Regions from separate parts of the Denitratisoma sp. DHT3 genome, predicted to be linked through region 1. Evidence: riboswitches for the same ligand, from Rfam matches in the RefSeq annotation. Region 1 holds a riboswitch; each other region holds the start of a gene.
The links. Region 1 has a riboswitch for S-adenosylhomocysteine ahead of ahcY (adenosylhomocysteinase). Riboswitches for the same ligand answer to the same signal wherever they lie in the genome.

Region 1 (6,953 bases):
GGCGACGCCGAGCGCGCGCGCCTCGCCGACGAAATGCTCGTAGGCGTCGGCGTTGTAGAAGAACTGGGTGATCGCGGCGTCGGCGCCGGCCTCCACCTTGCGCTTGAAGTTCCTCATGTCCTCCTGCGCGCTCTTCGCCTGGGGGTGCCATTCGGGGTAGGCCGCGACCTCGATCTGGAACCAGTCGCCGGTTTCCTGGCGGATGAATTCCACCAGTTCATTGGCGTAGCGCAGCTCGCCGGGATGGGCCATGCCGGAAGGCAGGTCGCCGCGCAGGGCGACGATGCGGCGGATGCCGGCGGTCTTGTAGCGGCCCAGGATGTCGCGGATCCTGCCCTTGGTGGAACCGACGCAGGAGAGATGGGGCGCGGCCTGATGGCCTTCGCGCTGGATCTCCAGCACCGCGTCCAGGGTGCGCTCCTGGGTGGAGCCGCCGGCGCCGAAGGTCACCGAGAAGAAGGCCGGATTCAGCGCCGCCAGCCGGGCACGCGCTTCCCGCAGCTTGACGGCGCCTTCCGGCGTCTGGGGGGGGAAAAACTCGATCGAAAGTTCAGGCTTGCTCATGGCATGTCCAGAGAAAGAATTCACGATTCCCGTCGCCGCCGGCGATGGGACTGTCGAACCAGCCCCGCACCCGCAGCCCGGCCGCGCGGGCGGCCTCGCTCAATTTTGCCGCCACTTGCGGATAGAGCGCGGCGTCGCGCACGATGCCGCCCTTGCCGACGTGTTGTGGGCCGACTTCGAACTGGGGTTTGACCAGCAGCAGCATCTGCCCATGAGGTGCGAGCAGGGCCGGCAGGCGGGGCAGGACCAGGGTCAGGGAAATGAAGGAAAGGTCGCCGACGATCAGGTCGAAACCGGCGGCGGGGCAGTGGGCGCCCCGCGTGTCGAGCGCGCCGCGGTCGAGGAAGCGGGCATTGATGCCTTCCAGGCGGACGACTCGCGGATGCTCCCGCAAGCGCGGATGCAGTTGATCGTGCCCCACGTCCACGCCCACCACCCGGGCGGCGCCGGCCTGGAGCAGGCAGTCGGTGAAGCCGCCGGTGCTCTGGCCCAGGTCCAGGCAGACCCGGTCCCGCGGGTCGATGCCGCTCGCCGCCAGGGCGCCGGCCAGCTTGAGGCCGCCGCGCGACACGTAGCGGTCGGCATCGTCGTCGGCCACCGTCACCTCCGCGTTCGCGGGCAGCGATTGGGCAGGCTTGACCACCGCGACGCCGTCCCAGGAGACGCGCCCAGCCTCGATCATCCTTTGCGCGGCGGCGCGCGACGCCGCCAGGCCGTGCGCCACCAGCCAGGCGTCGGCGCGCAGCGCGTCGCCCTGCGCCTGCGCCGGCACGGGTGCTGGCACCGCCTCCCGCTCGTGCCGGGGCGGCTTGCGCTTCGGCGCGCGGGAATGGAAGGAGTTCATTGCCATGGCGGTTGGGCAGCGGCTCGATGACGACCCATCAATCGCGGTACGTCAATACCGATAGTGCTCGGTCTTGTACGGCCCCTCCACCGGCACGCCGATGTAGGCGGCCTGCTGCGGCGTCAGCGTCGTCAGTTGGACGTTGAGCTTCTTCAATTGCAGACGCGCGACCTTCTCGTCGAGGTGCTTGGGCAGCGTGTAGACGCCGATCGGATACTCGGCGGTGCGGGTGAACAGCTCGATCTGGGCGATGGTCTGGTTGGCGAACGACGAGGACATCACGTAGGACGGATGGCCGGTGGCGCAGCCCAGATTCACCAGGCGGCCCTTGGCGAGCAGGATGATGCGGTTGCCGCTGGGCAGGATGACGTGGTCGACCTGCGGCTTGATCTCCTCCCACGGGTACTGTTCGAGCGAGGCGACGTTGATCTCGGAATCGAAGTGGCCGATGTTGCAGACGATGGCCTGGTCCTTCATCTTCACCATGTGGTGGTGGTCGATCACGTGCACGTTGCCGGTGCAGGTGACGAAGATGTCGGCCTTGTCGGCGGCGTAGTCCATGGTGACGACGCGGTAGCCTTCCATCGCCGCCTGCAGCGCGCAGATCGGGTCGATCTCGGTGACCCACACTTGCGCGGAGAGCGCGCGCAGCGCCTGCGCCGAGCCCTTGCCGACGTCGCCGTAGCCGCAGACCACGGCGACCTTGCCGGCGACCATCACGTCGGTGGCGCGCTTGATGCCGTCGACCAGCGATTCGCGGCAGCCGTAGAGGTTGTCGAACTTGGATTTGGTCACCGAGTCGTTGACGTTGATCGCCGGAATCTTCAGCTCGCCGCGCTCGTGCATCTGGTAGAGGCGGTGCACGCCGGTGGTGGTCTCCTCGGTGACGCCCTTGATCTGGGCCAGCCGCGTCGAGTACCAGGCCGGGTCCTGCTTGAGCTTGGCGCGGATCGAGGCGAACAGCACGGTGGCCTCCTCGCTGTCGGGCTTGTCGAGCACCGAGAGATCCCGTTCGGCCTTGCTGCCCAGGTGCAGCAGCAGCGTGGCGTCGCCGCCGTCGTCGAGGATCATGTTGGAGTAGCCGCCATCTTTCCATTCGAAGATGCGATGGGTGTAGTCCCAGTAGTCCTCCAGCGACTCGCCCTTCACGGCGAACACGGGGATGCCGTCCTTGGCGATCGCGGCGGCGGCGTGGTCCTGGGTCGAGAAGATGTTGCACGAGGCCCAGCGCACCTCGGCGCCGAGCGCGGTCAGCGTCTCGATCAGCACGGCGGTCTGGATGGTCATGTGCAGCGAGCCGGTGATGCGCGCGCCCTTGAGCGGCTGGCTCTTCGCGTATTCGTCGCGGATCGACATCAGGCCGGGCATCTCGGTCTCGGCGATCCGGATTTCCTTGCGGCCCCAGTCGGCGAGCGCGAGGTCGGCAACGACGTAGTCGAAATCCTGGGTAGCTTGAGTCACAGCGTGGTACTCCTATGGCTGTGACCGGGAAGGATGCGGCTCACCCTCCCCGGTCGGGTCAGGCGAGCGCCGTTCTGAAATGTCCGAGCCTGGGGGGAGACCCTCGCAGCGCTCCTCGGAGGCGGCGGATTATAACCGTTGCCGCCACCCCATGAAAAACGGGCGCCGATGGTCATGCGACCATCGGCGCCCGCAAGATGTTGCCGTCCGGGGAGCGGAGATCCGCCCCTCCGGAATTCTTACCACTTGTAGTTCAAAGAGACACCGTAGGTACGCGGTTCCGTCCACTGGGCGACGCGATAGTAGCCACCGACGTCGATGTGGCCGAGCATCTTCTTCTGGTCGGTCAGGTTGCGCACCCACAGGGACAGGTCCGCGGCGCCCGGGCCGCCCACCGGCACGCCGGACAGCAGCAGACGGGCATTGACGAAGGTCATCGCCGGAATCGTCGACTCATCCACCGAGTTGCCCACGTTGACATTGGTGCCGACCGCCGTCTTCTGGCCACTGTAGTTGTAGTACTTGGCCGAGTAGTTGACATCGAGGATGCCGCGCAGCGTGCCCCACTGGGTCTTGGCCAGGCGGCCGTCCAGGCTCACGCTCAACTGATGCTTGGGCGCGTAGCCGAGCACGGTGTTGGACGCCACGTCGACCAGGGCGCCCCACTGGTTGCGGCCCAGGTACTCCTTGAACTTGGCATCCAGGTAGCCGTAGTTGGTCTGGAGTTTCCAGCCCGGCGCCAGCACGAAGCTGCCTTCCAGTTCGAAGCCCTGGCTCCGCGACTTGCCGGCATTGACGATCACCGGCGTGGTGCCGCCCGGGGGCAGCAGGGAAACGTGGAAGTCCTTCACGTCGGTGCGGAACACGGTGGCGTTCACCTGGGCCTTGCCGTCCCAGAAGCTGGTCTTCACGCCCAGTTCATAGGCGGTCGAGCGCTCGGGTTGGAAGGGCGTCATCGCTTGCGCCGACGTCGGGGCCTCCAGGGAGAAGCCGCCGCTCTTGAAGCCCTTGGCGACGCGGCCGAAGACGTTGACGCTCTCGTTCAGGCGATAGCTCAGGGCCATCACCGGCGTCGTGGCGGAGAAGCTGGCCGTATTGCTCTGGGGCGTCCAGGTCGGCTGATAGGCCACGGTGCCGTAAGCGGCTCCCGCGCTGGCGCCTACCGGCGTGTTGGGGCCGGGCATGGCGAAACCGGAAGTCGTGTAGATCTTCCAGATGTCGCCGCCCTTTTCCTCCGTGGTGCGGCGTACGCCCACGGTGGCCGTCAGCGCGTTGGTGAGCTTGTAGTCGACCTGGGCAAAGACCGCCTTGGCATCGGTCTTCACGCGGTAGTACGGCATCTGGTAGTAGGGGCCGCGGGGGTCCATGCCGAAGTTGTAGAACAGGCCGTTCTGGAAGCTCAGGGTGTTGCCGTCATCCCGGAACTGATAGTAGCCCAGCACGTAGTTCATGCGCTCGGTGTTGCCGATCCACTGGAACTCGTGCGAATAGGTGTCGTAGTGGGTGTCCTTGCCGGCGTTGAAGATGGGCAGCGGCGTGCCGTCCAGGTCGGTGCTGTCCTGGTAGCGCATCTTGCGGTAGCTGCCGATGTACTTCAGGCTGTTGTTGGCGTTCAGCTCGTAGTTGGCCGTCAGCATGTGGCCGGACACATCCAGCTTCTGGAAATACTGGCGGTTGGGGTCCGAGCCCACCGAGGAGGGATAGCCCGCATTCACGTACTGGGCCATCTGCGCCCGCAGACCGTTGAAATAGGGGTCGGTGCCGGTGACGAGCGGCGACGTGTACAGCTTGTTGTAACCCGTCGTGCTGATGAGGGAGCTGGGCGACGACGGCATTTCGTTGATGGTGCTGGTGTCGTAGGCGTAGTCGATCTTGAACTTCGGGCTGATGTCGAAGTTCGCCGCCAGACGGGCCGACTGGCGATTCTTGTCGCCCCACTTCTTGCCTGTGGGGTTGTTGATGAAGCCATCCTGCTCTTCGTTGCGCAGCGCGAAGCTCAGGCTCATCGCGCCGACCTTGGGCAGGTCGATGGACGCCCGCTCGACGTGGCGATGGCGGTTGCCCAGCTCGATGCCCACATTGCCACTGAAGACGCCGGCGGGCTTGCGGGTGATGAAGTTGATCGCGCCGCCCTCGGTGTTGCGGCCGAACAGCGTGCCCTGGGGACCGCGCAGCACTTCGATGCGTTCCAGGTCGGCGATTTCAAACAGGGAGCCCTGGTTCTTGCCGACGAAGACGCCGTCGAGGTAGAGGCCCACGGCGGGGTCGGCCCAGATGCCGGGCTGGCCGGAGTTCAGACCCCGGATGGCGACCGCCGAAATCAGGGGAGAGCTGTTGTTGGGCTTGATGGTGACGTTGGGTACCAGGCCGTCCAGGTTCTTCGCGCCTTCCAGACCGCGGGTCTCCAACTGCGCGCCGCCGATGGCGGCGATGGAAATGGGCACATCCTGCAGGCGCTCGGCGCGTTTCTGGGCGGTGACGATGACTTCTTCCAGCTTGCCTTCGTCGGCGGTGGCGCCGCCGGCATAGGCGGCCGCGATCATCAGGGGAAGTGCGCGCACGATGGCCGTGCTCTTACGGTAACGCATTGAAATTCTCTCCTACCGGTTCGAAATGGAGGTCCATGGGCATGGAGGAATCTTGCCAAGGCCATGGCCGGACGCGGATGGTAGATCGTGGTGATTCGTTGTTGGGGTGATGCCTGCATAGGCAGGAAAAAGTGGCTCGATATCGACTTGCGACTATCCGTCTGCCGGGCCGGTGTTCTTTTTTAATCGTTTGATTAATAGCGGTATCGAATTGAAGTTCACGATTGTTGTATTGCCGCGACATTCGGTGGCGGCAATGGGGGGCGGCAGACGCGCATTTCCGTTTTCCACGAATGAAAAACGGGCGCCGATGGTCATGCGACCATCGGCGCCCGCAAGGTGTTGCCGGCTACGGGCGGAAATCCGCCCGCGCGGCGATTACCACTTGTAGCCGAAGGACAGGCCGACCATGCGCGGCTCGGTCCAGGTGGCGACGCGGTAATAGCTGAGGTCGATGTAGTTCACCGGCTTGCGGACGTTGGCCAGGTTGCGCACCCACAGCGACACGTCGGCGCGGCCCGGTCCGCCGACCGGCACGCCGGCCAGGGTCAGGCGGGCGTTGACCAGGGTCTTGGACGGAATCAGGCACATCTCGGCATCGTTGGCGCCGCCCGCGTTGGGCGCGGCCAGGCTCTTGTTGCCCGCGAGGTTGTACATCTTGTCGGTATAGGTGACGTCCACCACGCCGCGCAGGGTGCCCCAGGCCGTCTTGGCGATGCGTCCATCCACGTTCAGGTTGATCGTGTGCTTGGGCGCGTAGGCCGGCGTCCGGTTGCTGGCGGTGTCGATCAGTGCGCCGCCGTTGTTCAGGCCGTTGTCCATGTACTGGTCGAACTTGGCGTCGATGTAACCCCAGCTCGCGCCGACGCGCCAGCCGTCGGCCACCACGAACTGGCCTTCGAGCTCCAGGCCCTGGTAGGTGGCCTTGCCCGCGTTCACGATGATCGAACTGGTCGTGCCCGCCACCAGCTGGTTGGTCTGCAGGTCGGTGATCTTGTTCTGGTAGAGCGCGCCGTTGATCTTCGCCTTGCCGTCCAGGAGGGTCGCCTTGAAGCCCAGTTCCGTCGTCGTGGATTTCTCCGGATTGAACGGCGTGGTGCGGGCCGCCGTCACCTGGGCCACCGAACCGCCGCCGGCCTCGGCGGCGAAGCCGCCGGAGCGGAAGCCCTTGGCGATGCGGCCATAGACGTTGAAGCCGTCATTGAACTTGTAGGTCAGGCTCAGCGCCGGCGTGGTCGAGGCGAAGGACTTCTTCGCCACGGCATGGAACACCGCCGGGTAGGCGACCGTCGTGGCGCCGGTCGGCTGCTTGGCGTAGTCCAGCGCCACGCCCGGCGCTATTACGGAAAGCGGATCGCCGAGGGAGGTGGTGACCGGGATGAGGGTGCCCAGGTTGATGAAGGCGGGCAGGCCGGCGGCCGTCATCGCGCCGTCGAAGGTGGTGCCGGTGCCGTACTGGCTGGAGTCGACGCCCTTCTCGTCGATGGAGCGGCGGA
Region 2 (6,953 bases), 1.0 Mb from region 1:
CAGCCCCCATCACGCCGAACTACTGCGCAATAGCTTGCCCCCCGGTATAGCGTGGTTCGGCGCACTGACAAGGGATGATGCCGTCGCCCTGCCCGAACGCCATTTGGGTTTGTGGCAGGCGGATGAGATCGACGACCTGGAAATACGTTTGGACCTACTGGCGGACCAGATCGCCAATACCACCAGCGCCGATCTACCACCCAAAGTTGAATTCCCGAGCATTCAGGGCGATGACATACCGCCTTTACTGGCCGGGCGCACCATTGCCATTGCACGGGATGCCGCCTTCAGCTTCATCTACCCGGCCAACCTGGATGCGTTACGCCGTTTGGGTGCAACCCTTTGTTTTTTTTCACCTCTAGCGGGTGATCCTTTGCCCTCTTGTGATGCCCTTTGGCTGCCCGGCGGTTATCCGGAACTTCATGCGCCGGCCTTAGCCCGTCGCCATGACCTCTGGCAGCAGCTCACCGCTCACCACGCGGAGGGGAAACCACTCCTGGCTGAATGCGGTGGCATGATGAGCTTATTTGAAAGCCTTGTAGATCAAGAAAATAACTGCCATCCACTTGCCGGATTGCTACCTGGAAGTTGTGTCATGGGTTCACGCTTAGCCGGACTGGGGCTACAACAAGTCAATCTGCCGGAGGGGACTTTGCGCGGACACACGTTCCACTACTCCCGCTGCGAAACGCCCTTGAAGCCCTATGTACAGGCACACGACCCCGATGGGAAAACAGGTGAAGCAATTTACCGACTCCGCCGCCTTACCGCATCGTATGTACACTTCTACTTCCCATCAAACCCAGTAACGACGGCGCTACTCTTCCTTCCACTTGCATAGCTGAGCATTCTCTTACGCCGCCAGGCTTTTGGGTTCCGTGACTTCCAGGTAGAGGGTGGTGCGGAGGCAGGGTAATCCCCCCATTTCTACTCTAATTGCCGGGGGGATTACCCATGTTCATGGCCTCACAGTTCAAATGCCCAAATCCTTCGAGGTTTTTATGCGCCGATGCGTCACGTACTGGGGAGCATCCCCTGTGTGACGTTTGTCTTCATCAACCAGCGTGCTACGCAGATCAAGGTCCTCAAATGGAGGGGGCAGCGGCTGGAGCAAGGACAATTCTTGTCTGACTGGTGCCAAGTGGTGACAATGGAAGTGCCATGCATACGGCAGGGGGTTACTTTCTTAGGCGATTGATTCCAAATAAGGCCGCCTCGATGAAGGGGCGAATGTGGTTCTCATCTAAATTGTTTCCCGTAAAGAAAATACGGTTAACAATAGGCCCCATAACAACATCGGCCGCTGCATCGAGATTTAAATCTGGTGGAAGTTCATTTCGGGCAACGGACCTTTCTAAGACATCCATCAATGGCTGTCTTCGTGCCTTAAAAACAGGTGCCATCCTTTTGGCAAGTGCAGCGTCATGTGCTCTCTCGCCACCGATGGCAGCGAGAACTAGAGCTAATGGAGTTGAATTCAAAGAGTGCACAAAGTCCTTGAGTAGTTCTTCAAGATCATCAATGAGGCTTCCAGTATCCGGGGATTTTAAGGTTGGCAGTTCTTCAAACGCATCCATAACCAACGGCAACTTGGAAGGCCACCGTCTGTAAATTGTGGCCTTACCAACACCGGCCTTTGTCGCAACTCCAGAGATGGTGAGCCGTTCGTAGCCGATATCTGCGAGTAACTCTAGAGTTGCACTAAGAATGGCGCGATGAGCGTCATCGCTTCTCGGACGCCCTGGGGCTGCGTGACTTTTTCGCGACTTAGCCTTATTTCGTGAATTTGATTGGAGTGTGGCCTTCAGCATGCGTTTGATCTCCATCGTGTAGATCGATTCAGTGGGCAACATAAATCCCTTTCGCTTTTATCACACATTAGGGTGACCAGATCGAGCCCACCCTTATACGATATCAACAGTATCGTAAATAGTAAATCCATGTAGAGCGCGATGCTGCTTTCATATGGTGAAAAGTGTTAAATATCATGACTGTGTTGCACATATTGTGCATGGTTGACAATCTCAATACCAGGCTTGTAGTATAACAATACGCAACGCCTCGTATTGTTTATTGTAACGCACATGATTTTCAGGTGAGCGGCCGCCGAGTTAATTGGACAACTTGCGAGGCGGATGGGCCGGGTTGTTGGCTCGAAATATCGCTAAAGCGTCGACTGCCTTTGTTCCCCGGAGACTGTCGCGCCAAACGCAAAACCCGGGGAAAACTAAACAGGAGCAGCTCGTTATGTCTCAAGAATACTTTTTCACTTCCGAATCGGTTTCCGAAGGCCACCCGGACAAGGTCGCCGACCAGATTTCGGATGCCATCCTCGACGCCATCCTGACCCAGGACCGCCATGCCCGGGTTGCGGCAGAAACCCTGACCAACACTGGTCTGGTAGTGCTGGCCGGGGAGATCACCACCCACGCCAACGTCGATTACATCCAGGTCGCCCGGGACACCATCAAGGAAATCGGCTACGACAACACCGAATCCGGCATCGACTACAAAGGCTGCGCCGTTTTGGTGGCCTACGACAAGCAGTCCCCCGACATCGCTCAGGGCGTGAATAAAGCCTACGACGACAACCTGGACCAAGGTGCCGGCGATCAGGGCCTGATGTTCGGCTATGCCTGTGACGAGACCGACACCCTGATGCCCCTCCCTATCCACCTGTCCCATCGCCTGGTGGAGCGCCAGTCCCAACTACGCAAGAACGGCCGGCTTTCCTGGCTGCGCCCGGACGCTAAATCCCAGGTTACGGTACGCTATAAGGATGGCAAGGCCGATGCCATCGACACCGTGGTGCTGTCCACCCAGCACTCTGCGGACATTAGCCTTGATGACATTCGGGAAGCGGTGATCGAGGACATCATCAAGCCAGTGCTGCCCAAGGAACTGATCAAGGGCGAGATCAAGTATCTGGTGAATCCCACCGGCCGTTTCGTGGTGGGCGGCCCCCAGGGGGATTGCGGCCTCACGGGACGCAAGATTATCGTGGACACTTACGGTGGCGCGGCCCCCCACGGCGGAGGTGCCTTCTCGGGCAAGGACCCCTCCAAGGTGGACCGTTCCGGCGCCTATGCCGGCCGTTATATCGCGAAGAACATCGTCGCCGCGGGCCTGGCCAGCCGGTGCCTGGTCCAGGTGTCCTACGCCATCGGTGTTTCCCAGCCCACCAGCGTCTGGGTCACTACCTACGGCACAGGCAAGATTTCCGACGAGAAGATCGCCGATCTGGTGAGAAGGCACTTCGACCTGCGTCCCAAAGGCATCGTCAACATGCTTGACCTGCTGCGCCCCATCTACAAGAAGACAGCGGCTTACGGCCACTTTGGTCGCGAAAATGCTGGACTACCTTGGGAACTGACAGATAAGGCTGCCGCGTTGAGGGCGGATGCGGGTTTGTAGCATTGCATTAAGAAGCTTGTTATTCCGAGAGGCGCTGCAGCAGCTATTCCTATCTGGGAAGAACTGTCAGGCTCGGAACGACAAGTTGTAAGAAACGGCGCCTGTTCAACTCAATTTGAACGGAGACCATTATGAGTGTAAGTGCTGTATTGAAATCTGCCCCTGACTACGCTATTGCCGACCTGGGCCTGGCCGACTGGGGCCACAAGGAAATCCGCATCGCGGAAACCGAGATGCCCGGCCTGATGGCCATCCGCGAGGAATTCGCCAAGAGCCAGCCCTTGAAGGGCGCTCGCATCACCGGGTCGCTGCACATGACCATTCAGACCGCGGTTCTGATCGAGACCCTGGTGGCCCTCGGCGCTCAGGTGCGCTGGGCTTCCTGCAACATTTTCTCGACCCAGGATCACGCCGCCGCAGCCATCGCCAAGGACGGCATCGCCGTCTTCGCCGTCAAGGGCGAGAGCCTCACCGACTACTGGGACTACACCCACCGCATCTTCGAGTGGTCCGATGGCGGCCATTCCAACATGATCCTCGACGACGGCGGCGACGCCACCCTGCTGCTGCACCTGGGTGCCCGGGCCGAGCAGGACATCGCGGTGCTGGCCAAGCCCGGCTCCGAAGAGGAGACCATTCTCTTCGCCAGCATCAAGGCCAAGCTGGCCAGCGACAAGGCCTGGTATTCCACCCGCCTGGCGAAGATCAAGGGCGTCACCGAGGAAACCACCACCGGCGTCCATCGCCTGTACCAGATGCATCAGCGGGGCGAGCTCAAGTTCCCCGCCATCAACGTCAACGACTCGGTGACCAAGTCCAAGTTCGACAACCTCTACGGCTGCCGCGAATCCCTGGTGGACGGCATCAAGCGCGCCACCGACGTGATGATCGCCGGCAAAATCGCCGTGGTCTGCGGCTACGGCGATGTGGGCAAGGGCTCGGCCCAGGCCCTGCGCGCCCTCTCCGCCCAGGTCTGGGTCACCGAGATCGACCCGATCTGCGCCCTCCAGGCCGCCATGGAAGGCTATCGCGTGGTCACCATGGAATACGCCGCCGACAAGGCCGACATTTTCGTCACCACCACCGGCAACTTCCACGTCATCACCCATGAGCACATGGTGAAGATGAAGAACAACGCCATCGTCTGCAACATCGGCCACTTCGACAACGAAATCGATGTCGCTTCCCTGGAAAAGTACCAGTGGGAAGAAATCAAACCCCAGGTGGACCACGTCATCTTCCCTGATGGCAAGCGCATCATCCTGCTGGCCAAGGGGCGACTGGTGAACCTCGGTTGCGGCACCGGCCATCCGTCCTATGTGATGTCCTCCAGCTTCGCCAACCAGACCATCGCCCAGATCGAGTTGTTCACCAAGACCGCCGCGTATCCGGTGGGCGTGTATACCCTGCCCAAGCATCTGGACGAAAAGGTGGCCCGCCTGCAGTTGAAGACGCTCAACGTGCAACTCACCGAGCTGACCGATCAGCAGGCAGCCTACATCGGGGTGCCCAAGGAAGGCCCCTACAAGGCCGACCACTACCGCTATTAATGCTTTTCATGAATGAATAGTCATGACTAAGCAAATTTCATTCGAGTTTTTCCCTCCACAAACTCTAGAAGGTATGGAGAAGTTGAGGAAGACGTGGGAGGCACTGGAAAGCCTGAATCCAACATATTTTTCAGTGACATTTGGTGCTGGTGGATCAACTCGTGACCGGACCCTGGAAACGGTATTGCAAATACAGCGCTCTGGATTAAGTGCGGCGCCGCATTTGTCATGCATTGGGGCAACGCGAGATAGTCTCGGAAATATGCTGGAGGACTACAGAAGTGCAGGAGTAAGTCGCATCGTTGCCTTACGAGGCGATTTGCCTTCTGGATTTGTTGCGCCAGGTGAGTTTCGCCATGCGTCAGAACTGATTCAGTTCATCCGGCATGAAACTGGTGACTTCTTCCATCTGGTAGTCGCCGGATATCCTGAGGTTCATCCAGAATCGAAGTCCAACCGAGACGATATTGAAAATTTTGTTCGAAAGGTAGAAGCTGGTGCCGACTCTGTAATAACGCAATATTTCTACAACGTAGATGCCTACATACAATTTGTTGACCAGGTTCGATCACGGGGTGTCCATATTCCTATTGTCCCCGGCATCATGCCCATATCTAACTTCGAAAAAATCGTCAGATTTTCTGATGCATGTGGCGCGGAGCTACCGCGCTGGATGCGCAAGCGCTTCGATGATTTTGAGAATGATGCAGAGTCAGTAAAAGCATATGGTTTAGACCTCGTGTCGGACTTATGTAGGCGTTTGTTGGAGAGTGGCGCTCCGGGCTTGCATTTTTACACCCTCAACCAGTCACCGTTGGTGGCAGAAATTTGCCGTCGTATTGGGGTGGCTTGATCTCCAGAAGGCGGCAACCCCGCCTTCTGGAAATTCCAAGAAAACGGCAATAGGTCATTTGTATATCTGAAATACATCTTTAGCCAGTTGTTATTGGCCATTGGAGCATATTGATATGGCACGTAGGCGGAAAGAAGAGGCAGACCAAACCCGCTCCCGAATTCTTGAGGCGGCTGAACGAGTATTTTTGGCGCGTGGCGTCAGCCTGGCAAGTATGGATGAGATAGCAAGAAACGCCGGTGTTACCCGGGGCGCGATTTACTGGCATTTCACTGGCAAGCGAGATATTTTGAATGTGCTCTGCATGGAGCTTCGCATATGGCTACTGCAGGTTAAAGATGACCTAGCCGTACAACTTGATCTGCACGAGCCGCTAAATGCTGTAGCGCTTGTATTGAAGAAGTCGGTCGCGGATCTTGAGAATCATCAGAAGATTCGGAAGGCGCTAAAAATTATCCTCACTTGCTCCGAGTATCAGGAAGATTGCGGGCCAATCTGGAATGAGCTTCAGAATACCCAAAACGAACTACACCGCATGACAGCACTTGCTTACCACCAAGCCGCTTTACAGAATGCTTTGAAAGCTGAACTAGTTCCAGAACGGGCAGCGCAAGACACCCGCATTTTTATAGAGGGGTTAGTGAGTTTGATGGTGATGACGTCATTTGTTGGAAATGCTTCACAATTGATTGACTACCACATCGATTTGAGAAGAAAGGTCCCGGCAAGTGTCTGCAATTCTGATAACACTGGGGCAACATCAAAAGAGCAGCAATCACTTCATTCCATTAGAGCCCTTGAGCATGTTGGCGAGTGGTTATAAAAATTGCGAAATTAGCTACAGCAGATGAATCTTAATTTCTGGGCAATCGTTTTAATGTCCCGTTTATTCTAATAAGACCGTTTTCATGTTTTCCGACGAAAACCACCAGGTAAAAAATACCCTTGCAGGCATAGGATTCCCGCAAGAGAGAGCCCTGTCGCAAGCAACTGCGAATGCTGCCGCTGAAGCATTAATCCGGCAAGGATTCCACCAAGTAGTGGAACATTTCACTGTCCAGAGCCTCCACCTGTCCAGCGACACCCGCAAACTGAACGCCATCATCGACACGGCCCGCCAGGGCCATCGCCTGAGC
Region 3 (6,953 bases), 820 kb from region 1:
TCCGACGGCAAGTTCGATCCCACCGATCCGGAAGACCCGATCAAGCTGATGGACCTGATCTTCGCCAACAGCCCCAACGTCGCCGCCAAGAGCGGGCGCGAGGCGCTGCGCCTGGGCGCGGTGCCGGTCACCGCCCACGCCCGGCCCTCGCCCATCTACCAGAACTACAGCGACTTCGCCCAGGGCGACACCCACTGGCCGCACCGCGACTTCGTCGAAAAGCGGGTCGCCTGGCCCACCCTCACCGGCCGCCAGCAGTTCTATCTGGACCACCCCTGGTTCCTCGAAGGCGGCGAGGCCCTGCCGGTGCACAAGGACCCGCCCCACGCCAGGAGCAAGTATCCGCTGCGCATCAACGGCGGCCACACCCGCTGGAGCATCCATGCCATCTGGCGCGACCTGCCGCTGATGCTGCGGCTGGAGCGGGGGCAGCCGGTGTGCTTCATGAATCCGGCCGACACCGCCGCCCGCGGCATCGGCGACGGCGACATGGTGCGGGTGTTCAACGACCACGGGCGTTTCGAATGCATGGTGAAGGTCGCCGCCGCCACCGCGCCCGGCGAGGTGATCATCTACCACGCCTGGGAGGCGTACCAGTTCAAGGGCTGGCAAGGCCAGCAGGAGCCGGTGGAAGCGCCCTGGAAGGCCCTGCACCTGGCCGGCGGCTACAGCCACCTGCACTACCGGATGTTCTACGGCGGCCCCAGCCACGCGCCGCGCGGCGCGCCGGTCGAGGTGGAGAAAGCATGAACGCGCAAGCCCGCAGCCACCTGCGCTGCCACGCCTACGGCCTGCTGGCGGCGCTCATCGACTATCCGGACGACGCCTTCCCGCCCCTGGTCGCCGACGGCCGGGCGATGCGGCAGTGCCGGCAGGTGCTGGGCGCACTCCACCCCGCCCTGGAAGCGTGCGTCGCCTGGCCGGACCTCGCCGACGCGGGCGACGGCGCGGACGCCCTGGCGGTGGAATACACCCGCCTGTTCGACGTCGCCGGCAGCGGCGGCCCCCTTTGCCCGCTCCACGGCGGCGGCTACCGCCCCGATTCGCGGATGCAGCTGCTGCGGGAACTGGTGCGCTTCTACAACCACTTCGGGCTGACCACCGAAGCCGCGCCGGCACGGGAACTGCCCGACCATCTGGCGACCCAGCTCGAATTCCTGCACTACCTGAGCCGGCTGGAGAGCGACTGCCTGGCGCACGACACCGACGCCGACGACTGCCGCCGGGCGCGCCGCGACTTCCTCGAACGCCACCTGGCCCCCTGGCTGCCGCAACTCGCCCGGCGTCTGGCGCAGCACCAGGCGCTGCCCTTCTACCGGACCCTGGGGGAGCTGCTGGCGCGCTTCATCCGTCTGGAAACGGAAGCGCCGGCGCTCTCCTGAGCGCCTGCCGCGCTCCGATCCCTGGCCAGCCCTGGCTACAGGAGCGGCGCCAGCCAGCGTTCCGCCTCGCCCACCGACATGCCGTTGCGGCCGGCCCAGTCCTCGGCCTGGTCGCGGCCGATCTTGCTGACCGCGAAGTAATGCGCCCGCGGATGGGCCAGGTAGAAGCCCGACACCGCCGCCGCCGGGGTCATCGCGTAGCTCTCGGTGAGCCTCATGCCGATCCGCGCCTCGACGTCGAGCAGCCGGAACAGTCCGCCCTTGGCGGTATGGTCGGGGCAGGCCGGATAACCCGGCGCGGGGCGGATGCCCTGGTAGGCTTCCGCGATCAGCGCGTCGTTGCCCAGCGCCTCGTCCGCCGCGTAGCCCCAGTATTCCTTGCGCACGCGCTCGTGCAGCCATTCCGCGCAGGCTTCGGCGAGCCGGTCGGCGAGCGACTTGAGCATGATCGCGTGATAGTCGTCGTGGTCCGCCTCGAACTCGGCGAGCTTCTTCTCGATGCCGATGCCGGCGGTGCAGGCGAAGGCGCCGGCATAGTCGGCCACTCCACCGGCATCCGCACGCGGGGCGACGAAATCGGCCAGGCATTCGTTGGCCTTGCCCTCGGGCCGCTGGTGCTGCTGGCGCAGGCCGTGCCAGGTCATCAGCGGCGCGCCTCGCGCCTCGTCGGCGTAGAACTCGATGTCGTCGCCGCGGGCGTTGGCCGGGAACAGGCCGAACACCGCGCGCGCGGTCAGCCACTTCTCGGCGACGATGCGCGCCAGCATCGCCTGGCCATCCTTCAGCACGCCGCGCGCCGCCTCGCCCACGGTGGCGTCGTCCAGTATCTTGGGGTAGCTGCCGGCCAGATCCCAGGTCTGGAAGAAGGGGCCCCAGTCGATGTAGCGCGCCAGCGTCGCCAGGTCGATGTCGGCCAGCACGGTGATGCCCGGCGTGCGCGGCTTCACCGGCGCGTAGTCCAGGCGCGTCGCGTTGGCCCGCGCCGCCGCCAGGGGCAGCAGGGTCACGCCCTTCTTCTGCGCGTGCTGCTGGCGCACCCGATCGTAGTCGGCGGCGATCTCCGCCTTGTAGGCGGCGGACTGCTCCGCCGACAGCAGCCTGGTCACCACGCCGACGGCGCGCGAAGCGTCGGGCACGTAGATCACCGGACCGCGATAGCCGGGGGCGATCTTCACCGCCGTGTGCGCCCGGCTGGTGGTGGCGCCGCCGATCAGCAGCGGGATCGCCCCGCCCTCCGCGTCGCCGGCGCCGAAGCCCTGGCGCTCCATCTCGGCGGCGACGTGGCTCATCTCCTCCAGCGAGGGCGTGATCAGGCCCGACAGGCCGATCACCTGCGCACCGTGCTCCCTGGCGGCGTGCAGGATCTTCTCGCAGGGCACCATCACGCCCAGGTCCACGACTTCGTAGCCGTTGCAGCCCAGCACCACGCCGACGATGTTCTTGCCGATGTCATGCACGTCGCCCTTGACCGTGGCGACCACGATCCGGCCCTTGCTGGCGGCGCCGCTCCTGCGCTTCTCCTCCTCGATGAAGGGCACCAGGTGGGCCACGGCCTGCTTCATCACGCGGGCCGACTTCACCACCTGGGGCAGGAACATCTTGCCGGCGCCGAACAGGTCGCCGACCACGTTCATGCCGGCCATCAAGGGCCCTTCGATCACCGCCAGCGGCGGCCTGCCCGCGGCTTCCAGGGCGGCGCGGCACTCCTCGGCATCGGCCACCACGAACTCGGTGATGCCCTTCACCAGCGCGTGCTCCAGGCGCTTTTCCACAGACCACTGGCGCCAGGCCAGGTCCTGGACCTGTTCCTTCGCCTGGCCCTTCACCGTCTGGGCGAATTCCACCAGGGCGTCCCCGGCCCCCGGCTTGCGGTTGAGCACCACGTCCTCCGCCTTTTCCCGCAGCACCGGGTCCAGGTCGTCATAGACGCCGAGCTGGCCGGCGTTGACGATGCCCATGGTGAGCCCGGCCCGCACCGCGTGGTAGAGGAACACGGTGTGGATCGCCTCGCGCACCGGCTCGTTGCCGCGGAAGGAGAAGCTGACGTTGGAGACCCCGCCGCTGGTCCTGGCGTGGGGCAGATTGGCGCCGATCCAGCGCACCGCCTCGATGAAGTCCACGGCGTAGTTGTCGTGCTCGGGGATGCCGGTGGCGATGGCGAAGACGTTGGGGTCGAAGATGATGTCCTCGGCGGGGAAGCCGTCGGCCACCAGCAGATCATAGGCGCGCTTGCAGATCCCGGTCTTGCGGGCGAAGGTGTCGGCCTGGCCCTGCTCGTCGAAGGCCATCACGATCACGGCGGCGCCGTAACGCTTCGCCAGGCGCGCCTGTTCGAGGAATTGCGCCTCGCCCTCCTTCATCGAGATGGAATTGACGATGCCCTTGCCCTGCACGCACTTGAGGCCGGCCTCGATCACTTCCCACTTGGAGGAGTCCAGCATCAGCGGCACGCGGGCGATGTCCGGCTCGCAGGCGACGCGGTTGAGGAACTGCACCATCGCCGCCCGCGAATCCAGCATCGCCTCGTCCATGTTCACGTCCACCACCTGGGCGCCGTTCTCGACCTGCTGGCGGGCCACGACCAGGGCGTCCTCGAAGCGGCCCTCCAGGATCATGCGGGCGAAAGCCTTGGAGCCGGTGACGTTGGTGCGTTCGCCGACATTGACGAACAGCGAGTCGGCGCCGACGTTGAACGGCTCCAGGCCCGACAGGCGCAGGCGCGGCTCGGGCGCGGCCGGGGCGCGCGGCGCGAGTCCGGCGACCCGCTCGGCGATGGCGCGGATGTGCTCGGGCGTGGTGCCGCAGCAGCCGCCGACGATGTTCACCAGCCCCGAGCGGGCCCAGTCGCCGATCTCCTCGGCCAGCATCGCGGGCGTCTCGTCGTAGCCGCCGAAGGCGTTGGGCAGGCCGGCGTTGGGGTGGGCGGAGACCAGGCAGTCGCACAGGCGCGAGATCTCCTCGACGTGCTGGCGCAACTCCTTCGCCCCCAGCGCGCAGTTGAAGCCGAAGGCCAGGGGCTGCGCGTGGCGCAGGGAGTTCCAGAAAGCCTCGGGGGTCTGGCCCGACAGCGTGCGCCCGGCGGCGTCGGTGATGGTGCCGGAGATCATCACCGGCCAGCGCCGCCCCGCTTCGTCGAAGAAACGCTCGACGGCGAACACCGCGGCCTTGGCGTTCAAGGTGTCGAACACGGTCTCGATCAGCAGGATGTCGGCACCGCCGTCGGTGAGGCCGCGCGCGGCTTCGAGGTAGTCGGCCACCAGTTCGTCGAAGGTGACGCTGCGGAAGCTGGTGTCGTTGACGTCGGGCGAGAGCGAGGCGGTGCGGCTGGTGGGGCCGATCACGCCGGCGACGAAGCGCGGCTTGTCGGGCGTCGAATACTTGTCCGCCGCCTGCCGCGCCAGGCGGGCGCCGGCCAGGTTCAGTTCGTGGGCCAGGTCTCCCAGTCCGTACTCGGCCTGGGAGATGCGCGTCGAATTGAAAGTGTTGGTCTCCAGGATGTCGGCGCCGGCCGCCAGGTAGGCTTCGTGGATGCCGGCGATCACCTCGGGCCGGGTCAGCAGCAGGAGGTCGTTGTTGCCCTTCAGTTCCTTGCCGTGGTCGCGGAAACGCTCGCCGCGGTAATCGGCCTCGGCCAGGCCGTGGCGCTGGATCATGGTGCCCATCGCGCCGTCGAGGATCAGCAGGCGCCGCGCGGCCAGGGCGCGCAGTTCGGCGCTGCGGTCGGGCTGCGGGGCGGCGTCGAGGACAGTGGGGGTGTGGGGGGTGGTCACGGCAATCTCCAATCCATGACCGGAACCGGAGCGCCGATGCGGCTCACCTGTATCCCGGTCAATATTCCAGGTTCGGTGAGCGCCGTTGGAGAATTCCGAGCCTAGGGCCGGGGCTGGACGATCTTCGGTCCGGCCCGCTACCTTGCAGCGCTCCTCGGAAACGCGCGCATTATAGCGTCGGGCAGGCGACATGGGTCGCCGCTGACGCGGGCACCCCCTATTCGGTGCGATAGCCGATGCGGACGCCGCCCCAGTGGCGTCCCTTGACATAGACCGGCGCCGAGATGTCGTGCATCACCTCGCCGGTATCGCGGCGGTAGGTCTGGATCAGGAACGGCAGCGTGTGGCGCCCGGTGCCGGCGTAGCTTCCCATCAAACCGACGGCGAGAAGCGCCGTGCCGCACACCAGTCCATGACGACGGGCTGACCACCCTGGATAGTCGATCGATCCGTTCCATCGCACTTCCTCCTTTGCCTTTGAAGGACAGGAGCGCAAGGCCGAGGGCAAAGACTTACATCATCCTTATGGCGCCCCCAGCGGCAAACGCCACCGCTGGCGAATACCCTCGATAGAATGATGACCTTTCCGACCTGCCCGTCCTGTCACCTCATGGAAAGCCCCGCGGAGACCTCATCGACCGCCGACCGCATCCTCGACGTCGCGGAAAACCTGTTCGCCGCCAAGGGCTACAAGGCCGCGTCGCTGATCGAGCTGGCCGAGCAGGTGGGCATTCGCCCGCCCAGCCTCTACAACCATTTCCGCAACAAGGAGTCGCTCTACAAAGCCGTGCTGGAACGACTGCTGGGCCACTTCCAACCGCTGATCGCCGAGGCCGCGACCTTCTCCCCGCACGACAAGAACGCGGTCCTGGCCTGGACTCGCCAGATGGTGGAACTGCACTTCCGCCATCCCAACTTCGCCCGTCTGCTGCAACATGCCGCCCTGGCCGAGGCGCCGGGTACGACGGAGATGCTGACCCGGTTCTTCCGCCCCCTGTTCGCGCCGTCCGCCGGCGGCGGCGTCACCTTGTCGCCCCCCTTGCTGCCCTGGGCCACCATGGCCTTCCACAACGTGCTGGTGTCCTACATCACCATGGCGCCGCTGTACCGCAACCTGATCAACCAGGACCCGTTCTCGGCGGAAGCCCGGCAGCGCCATCTGGAGATGGTGCTGGAAATGGTGAACTCCGCCCTGACGCGTCCCGAATCCCCGTTCGCCTCCGCCGCCTGAACGCCGCCCCGCCGAACCGGCAACGACCATCGAGGCACATCGCACCCACCGTGCCCATTGACACTACAGACTAATAGTTGTTAGCTTGCCGACTCCATAACAAGGCGCGTTCCCCCGCGCATCCAACAAGGAGACGACCCGTGACAGCAACCCCCAACCCCCGTCTGCCCGACGGCATCGACATTTTCAGTCCCGCCGCCTACGGCGATGAAGCCCGGCTCCATGCCGATTTCACCCGTCTGCGCCGCGACATGCCCGTCGCCTGGGTGGACCGGGAGCCCTACCGACCGTTCTGGACCGTGGTATGCAACGAGGACATCAAGCTGGTCGAGAAGAACCACGACATCTTCGTCAGCGCGCCGCGCCTGACCCTGATTCCCAAGGCCATCGAAGAAGCCACCCTGCAGATGTTCGGCTCCCGCACCGGCGGGTCGCGCACCATCCTCGACATGGACGAGCCCGACCACGCCAAGTACCGCGACGTTTCGGCGCGCTGGTTCATCGGCAGCGGGCTGCGCAAGCTCACCCCGCGGATCGAGGCCATCGCCGACAGCTTCATCGAGAAAATGA

Region 2: another riboswitch for S-adenosylhomocysteine. It lies ahead of ahcY (adenosylhomocysteinase); the one in region 1 lies ahead of ahcY (adenosylhomocysteinase).
Region 3: another riboswitch for S-adenosylhomocysteine. It lies ahead of metH (methionine synthase); the one in region 1 lies ahead of ahcY (adenosylhomocysteinase).

What each region holds. Positions count from the first base shown of each region.
Region 1 covers NZ_CP020914.1:3,246,594-3,253,546, forward strand. The annotation lists gene metF (methylenetetrahydrofolate reductase [NAD(P)H]) at 1-564, opposite strand, end outside; gene B9N43_RS15040 (TlyA family RNA methyltransferase) at 551-1,414, opposite strand; gene ahcY (adenosylhomocysteinase) at 1,460-2,869, opposite strand; S-adenosyl-L-homocysteine riboswitch at 2,927-2,990, opposite strand; gene B9N43_RS15050 (TonB-dependent receptor) at 3,109-5,457, opposite strand; gene B9N43_RS17240 (hypothetical protein) at 5,611-5,775, opposite strand; gene B9N43_RS15055 (TonB-dependent receptor) at 5,836-6,953, opposite strand, start outside.
Region 2 covers NZ_CP020914.1:2,250,359-2,257,311, reverse strand. The annotation lists gene B9N43_RS10405 (cobyrinate a,c-diamide synthase) at 1-841, shown strand, start outside; gene B9N43_RS10400 (TetR/AcrR family transcriptional regulator) at 1,179-1,811, opposite strand; gene metK (methionine adenosyltransferase) at 2,248-3,414, shown strand; S-adenosyl-L-homocysteine riboswitch at 3,435-3,524, shown strand; gene ahcY (adenosylhomocysteinase) at 3,546-4,964, shown strand; gene metF (methylenetetrahydrofolate reductase [NAD(P)H]) at 4,987-5,817, shown strand; gene B9N43_RS17695 (TetR family transcriptional regulator) at 5,933-6,640, shown strand; gene cofH (5-amino-6-(D-ribitylamino)uracil--L-tyrosine 4-hydroxyphenyl transferase CofH) at 6,858-6,953, shown strand, end outside.
Region 3 covers NZ_CP020914.1:2,431,005-2,437,957, forward strand. The annotation lists gene B9N43_RS11165 (molybdopterin-dependent oxidoreductase) at 1-750, shown strand, start outside; gene B9N43_RS11170 (molecular chaperone TorD family protein) at 747-1,382, shown strand; gene metH (methionine synthase) at 1,418-5,044, opposite strand; S-adenosyl-L-homocysteine riboswitch at 5,223-5,314, opposite strand; gene B9N43_RS17205 (hypothetical protein) at 5,370-5,525, opposite strand; gene B9N43_RS11185 (TetR/AcrR family transcriptional regulator) at 5,727-6,383, shown strand; gene B9N43_RS11190 (cytochrome P450) at 6,524-6,953, shown strand, end outside.